Regions from separate parts of the Bacillus sp. ISL-77 genome, predicted to be linked through region 1. Evidence: riboswitches for the same ligand, from Rfam matches in the RefSeq annotation. Region 1 holds a riboswitch; each other region holds the start of a gene.
What was found. Region 1 has a riboswitch for glycine ahead of J7E77_RS07950 (amino acid permease). Riboswitches for the same ligand answer to the same signal wherever they lie in the genome.
Positions count from the first base shown of each region.

Region 1 (3,289 bases):
CCGCCTTCTTTATCAACATCTTATAAATCGCAATCAGCATGATAAACCAGACAGGTGTTACGAATAAGGCAACACGAGTGTCTTCCGCAAGTGCAAGTACGACAAGCACGAACGCTAGGAAGGCAAGGATTAAGTAATTGGAAAATGGATAAAGCGGCAATTTAAATTTGTTCACTTTCGCTAGATCTGGTCTGGTTTTGCGGTATTTCAAATGACTGACGACAGTAATACCCCAAATAAAGATGAAACATACTGTAGAAATACTTGTAATCAGCGTAAATACTCCTTCTGGCATTACATAGTTCAACACAATGGCAATTAAAATAACAACAGTGGAAAAGAACAATGCATTGGAAGGTACCTGACGAGAAGTAAGTTTTGCAAATGGTACAGGTGCATTTTTATCTCTGGCAAGTGAGTATACCATCCGGCTTGTACTGAAAATGGCGCTGTTACATGCCGATGCTGCAGATGTTAGAACGACAAAATTGACGATACCAGCAGCTGCAGCGATACCAACCGCCACGAATACTTGAACGAATGGGCTTTTCGCTGGATTGATGGCGTTCCACGGATAAATACTCATAATGACAATAAGGGCGCCAATGTAGAAAATTAATACCCGAATAGGAATATTATTGATTGCTTTTGGGATAACTTTTTCCGGGTCTTCTGTTTCACCAGCAGTAAGTCCTACAAGTTCAATGCCAACAAACGCAAACACCACCATCTGGAATGAGAGAATAAAGCCATTTATGCCATTTGGGAACATGCCGCCGTGACTCCATAGATTCGTGAAACTGGATGCGCCTGAATTTGTGGAAAAGCCTTTAATAATCATGAAAATCCCGATAACAATTAATGCAAGAATCGCAATAACTTTAATTAATGCGAACCAGAATTCCATTTCGCCAAAAAGCTTTACGGTTGCAAGGTTCATGATTAGCAAAACGACTAGTGCAATTAATCCTGGCATCCATTGTGGTACATTTGGAAACCAAAACTGAGTATAGAGACCAACTGCTGTTAAATCGGCCATAGCGATTGAAATCCAGCAAAACCAGTAGGTCCAGCCAGTAATAAATGCTGCCATATTACCTAAATAGTCTCTAACAAAGTCAACAAAAGAATGATATTTCAAATTGGATAAAAGCAGTTCTCCAAGTGCACGCATGATTAAAAAGCAAATGACACCTGTAATCAAGTAAGCAAATAAAATCGATGGACCTGCTAAATGAATAGATCTACCTGCTCCAAGAAATAATCCTGTTCCGATAGCCCCGCCAATAGCGATAAGTTGAACGTGCCTGTTTTTTAAACCTCTCGACAATGTTTGTTCCTGCATATGAATTCCCTCTTTCTTCTTTTTGAGAATGTTTAATATTTTATTAGTCAATTCGGCAGAAATAAGCGCTTACATTTTTCTGAAAATTATACTCAACAGGACAATCATGATGTGCACTCTCCAATTATTAGTTTTGTGTTTACCTCCTCCTTTTTTTGTTTATTACTATTTTTCTCCACAAAAAAAGGACAGAGAAAAATAGGCGTTCCCCATTTTCCTCTGTCCTTTTACCTGAGAGTATAACTCCTTTGGTGGCACATGGCGCTCTCCAGAGACGCGTCCTATTGTGGTCCTTTTACCTGAGAGATTGAGCCCAATTTTTGGGACTTGCTCCTTCGGTGCTAAACAATGCGTTTAGTCTCTCCCACAATACTCATCCGCAATTATGAATATAATTAAATCCTAGTCTATTCAAGGAATGATGTCAAATGAATTTTCTGAATTTAATTAATTATTATAATTTTATAGAAATACAGAAACCATTGTTAACAGACACTTTTCCATTACAATTTAATGTATTCATGTGTCTTCAACTCCTATTTATATGTTAATCCAAAATCAAATCCGTAAGAATCCCCATTTTTATTTTTATAGACATAGGAAGGATCCTCTACATAGCCTGGAATATCTCCAACCTCGTTGTCTACCGCTTCTTTGTTAGCAGGTATGGTGAATGGAAGTTTCCCTGTCGGATTGTATTTTCCACGAATAACGTCTACGATTGCCTCAGCCTTTACGCCAAACGTGCTGATTACCGCTCCAGCATTGGGCTCAATTTGATCAATCAACCACGGGTTAGTGAAGTTAATCGCAGTAATCGTCGGAACTTTTTTCTGAATCTCAATAATTCTATCAACATTAGTAATTCCTGTTTCAGGGCCTATGGTTATCCGTGGATTATTATCCCAATTCGATTGAACAGGTCGGACCCAAACAAACGCATGAGTCGCTTCCTCAAGTTTATCCGTTACTGTGATAGAAGTATCATACCTTTTTATGGTTTCTTTTAATTTCTGGGTGGCCGCTGCAGCATTTCCTCCCTGGAACATCTCAATGTATAGTTTGACATCCTTTATTTCACTATCACCCAATGGTAATACATTTTTACCATCGATATTGTCATTGCGTAATAGAACTAATGACTTTCGGTGTGCTTCATCCGCTTTTTTCTGTGATTCAGGATTATTGACCACATCAAGCGCATTTTGACCATCGACATAAGGGTTTTCGAAAAGGCCTAATTTCATCATCTCTGTTAGTAAGAAAGTGACTGATTCATCCACTTTTTTCTCATCAAGCAAACTGTTTTTAACTGCATTAATAATTGGTGTTGGATCGGATGCACCAGAAATGATATTTGTCCCGGCATCGATTGCTTTCGCAAATTTTTGTTCTGGTGTTAATCCTTCAGCACCCCATGCATTATTACCAATAGCACCCGTATCGGAATTGACATATCCTTTGAAACCAAGCTCTCCACGTAAGAGGTCAGTGATGAGCGCTTTGTTTAAAGCAAAACCAACTTCTTCAAATTGCTGATTCTCACTATACCATGGCAAACCTTGGTCAGCGCTCGTATTGCTTGGATATGCGTAATATGGCATGACTGACGAAACTCCAGCTGCAATAGCTGCCTTAAAGGTCGGAATATGATATTTAAGCAAGCTGCCTTCAGTTGGATATGGATTGAATTTCCCCTCCACAAAATGAGGATCTAAGCCGTTATCACGTGCTCCACCGCCAGGGAAATGCTTCACAGTGATTGCCACACTGTCTTTACCAAGCTCATCTCCTTGAAAACCTTTGATTACGTTATAGATCATGTTTGAAGCTAGTTCTGGCTGCTCTCCAAATGTATCTTCAATTCTTGCCCAAAGAGGGTCAGTGGCGATATCAGCTGTATACCCGTAAACTTTACGAATACCCGATGCTCGCCATTCCTTT
Region 1 is NZ_JAGGQY010000020.1:27,155-30,443, reverse strand. Features, by position in the region: gene J7E77_RS07950 (amino acid permease) at 1-1,345, opposite strand, end outside; glycine riboswitch at 1,623-1,722, opposite strand; gene J7E77_RS31400 (glycoside hydrolase family 3 protein) at 1,882-3,289, opposite strand, start outside.

Region 2 (3,289 bases), on a different contig from region 1:
TTTTCGTTTGGTATGGCCTGCACTAAGCATCGCTGCTTCAGCAAGTGCAGTTCCGCCATCATACATCGATGAGTTGGCAACATCCATTCCAGTTAACTCACAAATCATTGTTTGGAATTCAAAGATAGCTTGAAGTTCACCTTGTGAAATTTCTGGTTGATAAGGTGTATAAGCTGTATAAAATTCTGATCTAGAAATAACATGGTCGACAATTACAGGCATGTAATGGTCATAAACACCTGCACCTATAAAAGATACGTTTCTTTTCAGGTCAGCGTTCCGACTTGCCATCTTAAAAAGCTCTTTCATTAAGGCTGTTTCAGACTTTGCCGCTTTTATATTGTACTCACCCTTAAATCTTACTTTCTCAGGGATATCGCTAAACAGTTCATCAATAGAGGAAACACCAATTGCCTCAAGCATAGTCTTCTTATCTTGTTCAGTCATAGGTAAATAGCGATGTTTCATAAACCTAACTCCCTTCTGTTATTTCTTTTCTTTTTTATAAAAAGGTGTTGGAACTACAGTAGCTTTTAAACGTTTGCCGCGAATTTCAACTTCAACTTCGGATTCAAGACCCGCAAATTCTGCATTGATTAGGGCAAGACCAATATTCCTCTTTAACGTGGGTGATTGCGTTCCAGTTGTAACCTCACCAATTAACTGATCATCTTTATAAACAGGGTAGCCATGACGTGGAATCCCACGATCAATCATTTCGATTCCAACCAATTTTCTTGTTAAACCCTTTTCTTTTTGTTGGATTAACGCTTGTTTCCCGATAAAGTCATCTTCTTTGTTTAATTTCACAGCGAAGCCAATTCCAGCTTCAAGTGGTGAAATTTCTGGAGATAGTTCTTGACCATAAAGCGCTAAAACTGCTTCAAAGCGAAGTGTGTCGCGTGACCCTAATCCACATGGGATTACTCCATCTTCTTTACCTGCAGTTAAAATTTCTCTCCAAAGGTCCACAACATCTTCTGCATCGCAATACACTTCAAAGCCATCTTCACCAGTATAACCAGTTCTTGATACCAGTGCCTTTTTCCCATTTAGGATTACATCTTGTTGGAATTTGAAAAAGCCAATTTGGCTTAAATCATTATCTCCCGCAAGCTTTTGCAATACTTTTTCCGCAAGTGGTCCCTGGATAGCCAGCTGTGCTGTTTTTTCCGATAAGTTTTCTAAAGAGACATCACCAGTTAAATGGTCTTCAAGCCATTTGTAATCTTTTTCAATATTTGATGCGTTTACTACTAAAAGGTAATGATTGTCTTCAATTTTATATACAAGCAGGTCATCAACTGTACCGCCATTTTCATAACACATGGCGGTGTACTGGGCACCTCCATTTTTTACTTTTGAAATGTCATTAGTCAGCATTTTTTGTAAAAATGCTAAGCTATTAGTGCCTTTTACTTCTACTTCACCCATATGGGAAACATCAAATAATCCTGCACAAGAGCGAACAGCTTCATGCTCTTCTTTAATGCTAGAGAATTGGACCGGCAGTGCCCAACCACCAAAATCAATAGTTTTTCCACCCCATTCTTTATACACATCAAAAAGTGGAGTTCGTTTTAAATCAGACATTCTTAATCCCCCTTCAATCTTTGGCACAAATTATTCCTTGGAAAATTTAAAAAAGGACAGAAACCTCCTATGAAACGTAAGAAGGTCTCTGTCCTTGCACCTGAAAGTTTACCTAGAAAGGCTTTCCCCTTTGGTGGCTGCTTAAAGCTAGCAGCGCTCTCCAGAGCTGCGTCCTACAAGAGTTCTTTTGCCTGAGAGATTCACATTTCTGCTTGCTCCTTCGGCGCTACATAAGTAGTCTCTCCCCTTATAATCATTCGCATTATAATATTATCCAAATTGGTCATACTAATTATACTTATAAAATAAATTACTTTATTAAAATATTTAAAACATTCAAAGCTATTATCATCCTAACATTAAAATAATACATTGAGCAATAACTTTATTAGAAAAGAATAAAGCTGGAAATTGAACAAAAAGGAGCTGGAACCATGTCGATCGAAATTGAATTTGATTCCTCCTGGAAGGATGATTTTTTACATAGAATTGAAAACGATGGTCCATGGGGGAATTGGGAACTTTTTAAACTAGCAATTGGAGTTGAAAAACATCTCGTCATTCCAGATTTCAAGGGTTTATTGGCACCAAGCCATTTACCCAATCTAACCCCACTTCCTCACCAGCTTGAAACAGCAAAACAAGTAATTGAAAACATGAATGGGAAAGCCATCCTTGCCGATGAAGTAGGACTCGGAAAAACGATTGAGGCCGGGCTTATTCTAAAAGAATATATGATTCGCGGATTGGTGAAAAAGGTATTAATTCTTGTCCCTGCATCGTTAGTTACTCAATGGTCGATGGAGTTGAATAGCAAATTTTTCATTCCAGCCATTTCACAAAGAAAAAGTTATGTATGGGAACAATGTGATGTCGTCGTGTCGTCGATTGATACGGCCAAACGGAATCCACACCGAGACATCATTTTCAAGCAGGACTATGACCTAATTATCATTGATGAAGCCCATAAACTTAAAAATAACAAAACAAAAAACTACGAATTTGTCCAAAATCTGAAAAAGAAATTTTGTTTACTATTGACGGCAACACCCATTCAGAACCGTATCGAGGAAATTTTTAATCTGGTTTCATTATTAAAACCAGGACATTTAGGCAGCGAAACGACATTCTTTGAAAAATACAAACGAGATGCACGTTCATTAAATGATGATGAGCATTTAAAAGAATTAGTAAACAAGGTTATGATTCGGAACCGGCGGGCAGATACAGGCATTGAGTGGACGAAAAGGCATGTGGAAACCATTCCGATTGAATGCACTCAAGAGGAGAAAGATCTTTATGAGTCAATTACTGAATTAAAAAATGAGGGGAATTGGGCACAGGCAAGTTCATTCTCCGTAATGACATTACAGCGTGAGGCATGCAGCAGTAGAGAAGCAGTTTTTTATACATTAAAAAACATGCTGCAAAAAAAGGAAAATCCAACCCCAGCTTTCGAAGAACAAATTCAGTATTTAATAACAAAAGTCGAAGCTGTCCAGAAGAATTCAAAAGCGGAAAAAGCATTAGAATTAATTCAAAAAGTAAATGATAAAGTGATTATTTTTACAGAATACCGTGCAACACAAATGTACCTCCAATGGTATTTAAAACAGCATGGAATTTCATCTGTCCCTTTTCGGGGCGGCTTTAAGCGTGGAAAAAAGGACTGGATGAGAGAATTATTCCAAAAGCA
Region 2 is NZ_JAGGQY010000017.1:50,618-53,906, forward strand. Features, by position in the region: gene gcvPA (aminomethyl-transferring glycine dehydrogenase subunit GcvPA) at 1-468, opposite strand, end outside; gene gcvT (glycine cleavage system aminomethyltransferase GcvT) at 487-1,593, opposite strand; glycine riboswitch at 1,680-1,759, opposite strand; glycine riboswitch at 1,763-1,850, opposite strand; gene J7E77_RS06315 (DEAD/DEAH box helicase) at 2,028-3,289, shown strand, end outside.
Region 2: it holds a riboswitch for glycine, as region 1 does, so the genes downstream of both, gcvT (glycine cleavage system aminomethyltransferase GcvT) here and J7E77_RS07950 (amino acid permease) in region 1, are expected to answer to the same signal.

Region 3 (3,289 bases), on a different contig from region 1:
GCTGAACTTGATACCCATGTCCTTCTAAGAGAATGGCATACTTCCGTAATGTACTACCATCAATTCCAAGCAATTCCTGTACGTCACTAGGTGAATATATTATCGTCATAACACTACACCTCCAATTTAACACTTCTATAAAACGCTGAGAATTCCTTTTTTTATTAGAATTTTTTCTGAATGAAGTATAGGTAATGCACTATATGGAAGGATACGGCTATAAAAGTAAGGATGTCAGACATCATTCAGTGAGAATGAGAGTCGAAAATTAATTTAAGTCTTTTTGAAGTACAGGAAGCAGCCGATATAGTTGCTTCTGCTTCTCATGAGGAATTAAATATGATCTTTGGTTCGGTCATTAACGAAAACTTAGATGAAGAAATTATCGTAACTGTCTTTGCCACTGGATTCACTGAGCATGTCATTGGTCATAAGAAGCAAATAAGAAGAATAAACATCAAAATAGTGTGGGGATTTCTTACTGGGAGGAATAAACATGAACGATGTCTTTGCGAGAACAGCAAAATTTGAACACCGTTTTTGGCTCCAAATATTAGGTGATCATTCGAGGCTTATTTTCGAAGCTCTTGCACCCGTTCAAAAAGAGGAAATTGAGAAGGCATCATCTTTTATTCGAGTTTTTGACAAACTTCTGGAGCGTGCAAATTCCTCAGATTTAGTGCCATTAACAATTGAAGCTGAAACAGAGGTTATAAGATTACGGGAATTTAAATTGGACTTATTAAGAAAACATCTGATAGGGAAAATAAAAATTCACCTTTCGCCAACCTTTATTAATCATATGGTCAATGAATTAGAGGAATACTTAAGAATTTTAATACACCTAAAAGCAGGGGAAGCTCCTCCTGTTTACCATGAACTACATCATCATCTTTTATGGTTATTAGATGCTGCGGGTCATTCAGAGGCAATTTCCTCTAATTTAGATAGTGTTGAAAAGAAACTCATTGAGAAAAGTAATACATTTAGGAAGAACTTTGAAGATTTTTACCTGAAATCAGTTGAACTAGCAGGATATTTAAGAACTAATTTGACCTCGTTCCCTGCTTTGTTAAAAATGAATTCAGACAGCCAGTTAGAAATAAAATTATTTCAAAATTTTCTACATGAAATAGAAGAACTCAGACTAAGTAAGCAAGCATTAGGAACATTCGCCCCCCTAATGGCGGATCATATGTACCGTGAAGAATGTTATTATCTTATGAAATTAGCAGAATCGGCAAATCTTGACTCACCCAATTGTGATCCTGCTAAACCTCGACTTAAGGAATATTTTAATGAGAAATAAAAGGGAAACACAACCACAACCAATGATCGGTCAAGCATGGACTGGTAGACATGTGATCTTGCTTCACTGTACAAACAATAATCAATTAATAAATCTTTATAAAAGTTTCCATGCTCCGTTTGAGCCTCCACGTCAAAATTGTGCAGAAACTTTGTCGCAATTACTGAGTATCGGATATCGTGTTATGGCGATTACGCCCATATCAGCAAATCATATTCAATATTTTTTGGTACTAGGAGATTAAAGATGCAGAATCCACGAATGCGATAAAAATGAACCCAATCCTTTGCAGTGGGTTCATTTTTTGTTTCTCCATTAATCTAGATTCTCCGAAATTAATTATTGACAAAGTGATTGAATACTACTAAAATTAGAAATTATTTAACAATAATTTAGTTTGTGAGATAAGAAGTAATAATGCATAACTTTTTTTAGCGGGGGATTTTGAACCATTTGTTCTTCTACATAAATTAAATACTAAGCAAGCTATGATTGCTATGGATCAAACTATAGCAGGAGCAGCTTCTGGAGAGACCGCAGGAAATCTGCGGCGCCGAAGGGTTCACAATCTCAGGCAAAAGGACAGAAGAGTACGAGTTTTATTTGTTATTCTGACAAAAGAGTAATGGATATTATTTGTTATTCTTATGACCGAAGAGATTGGAGAAATTCCAATCTCTTTTTTCATGGAGTTTAACCATTTGTTCATATCTTCACAAAGTGAACAAAGGAAATTATTACTAATGAGGGGGCAAATGAAGTGGTACAACAAGAATTAAAACGAGATTTAAAAAATCGGCACGTACAACTGATTGCGATTGGAGGTACGATTGGTACAGGTTTATTCCTAGGTTCAGGAAAAGCCATTCAGTTAGCAGGTCCATCTATCATTATTGCATACTTAATCGTGGGTATCGCATGTTTTTTTGTAATGAGGGCATTAGGAGAGCTTCTTTTATCAAATAAGGGCTATCAATCATTTACGGACTTCGCCGAGGATTATATTGGACCGTGGGCTGGTTATGTAACTGGATGGACGTATTGGTTTTGTTGGATTATGACAGCAATGGCTGATATTATTGCTGTTGGTGTATATGTACAATATTGGTTCGATATCCCACAATGGATGCCTGCTATAGTCTGTTTAATTCTATTATTGGGACTAAATTTATTAACAGTAAAGCTATTTGGAGAATTAGAGTTTTGGTTTGCTTTAATTAAAGTGATCACCATTCTTGCTTTAATCATCATAGGGGTCATTTTGTTAATTATTGGATTTCAAACAGATTCAGGAACGGTTACAGTAAAAAATCTATGGAGCCATGGTGGTCTTTTCCCAAATGGAATATCAGGTTTCTTACTTTCTTTTCAAATGGTTGTATTTGCATTTGTAGGTGTTGAATTAGTAGGTGTATCAGCAGCCGAAACATCCAATCCACAAAAAAATATCCCATCTGCAATAAATAAAATACCTTTAAGAATACTGTTTTTCTATGTGGGAGCCCTTATTATCCTTTTATGCATCAATCCATGGACGCAACTGAATGCAGGAAACAGTCCTTTTGTAAAAACGTTTAGTTTAGTTGGTATTCCGATTGCTGCAGGAATTATTAATTTTGTCGTCTTAACATCAGCTGCGTCTGCCTGTAACAGTGGATTGTTTTCAACGAGCCGCATATTATTTAATTTAAGTAATCATCAACAGGGACCAGCGAATTTTGCTAAATTAAATAAAAATCATGTACCGAGTAACGCATTATTTATATCTGCACTTGTTCTTTCCGTCGGAGCTCTTTTAAGTAAGCTGATTCCAGAACAAGCCTTTGGTATCGTGACAACGATTAGTGCGATTTGTTTTATTTGGGTTTGGAGCATTATCTTAATTTGTCATCTGCGATATAAGAAATCACGCCCCGATTTACATGAAAAGTCGATTTTTAAAGCACCGTTTACACCATTTATTAATTATCTTGTTCTCAC
Region 3 is NZ_JAGGQY010000013.1:131,827-135,115, reverse strand. Features, by position in the region: gene J7E77_RS05400 (MerR family transcriptional regulator) at 1-109, opposite strand, end outside; partial or broken gene J7E77_RS05395 (cell division protein FtsZ) at 271-417, shown strand; gene J7E77_RS05390 (DUF2935 domain-containing protein) at 497-1,309, shown strand; glycine riboswitch at 1,825-1,905, shown strand; gene J7E77_RS05385 (amino acid permease) at 2,070-3,289, shown strand, end outside.
Region 3: it holds a riboswitch for glycine, as region 1 does, so the genes downstream of both, J7E77_RS05385 (amino acid permease) here and J7E77_RS07950 (amino acid permease) in region 1, are expected to answer to the same signal.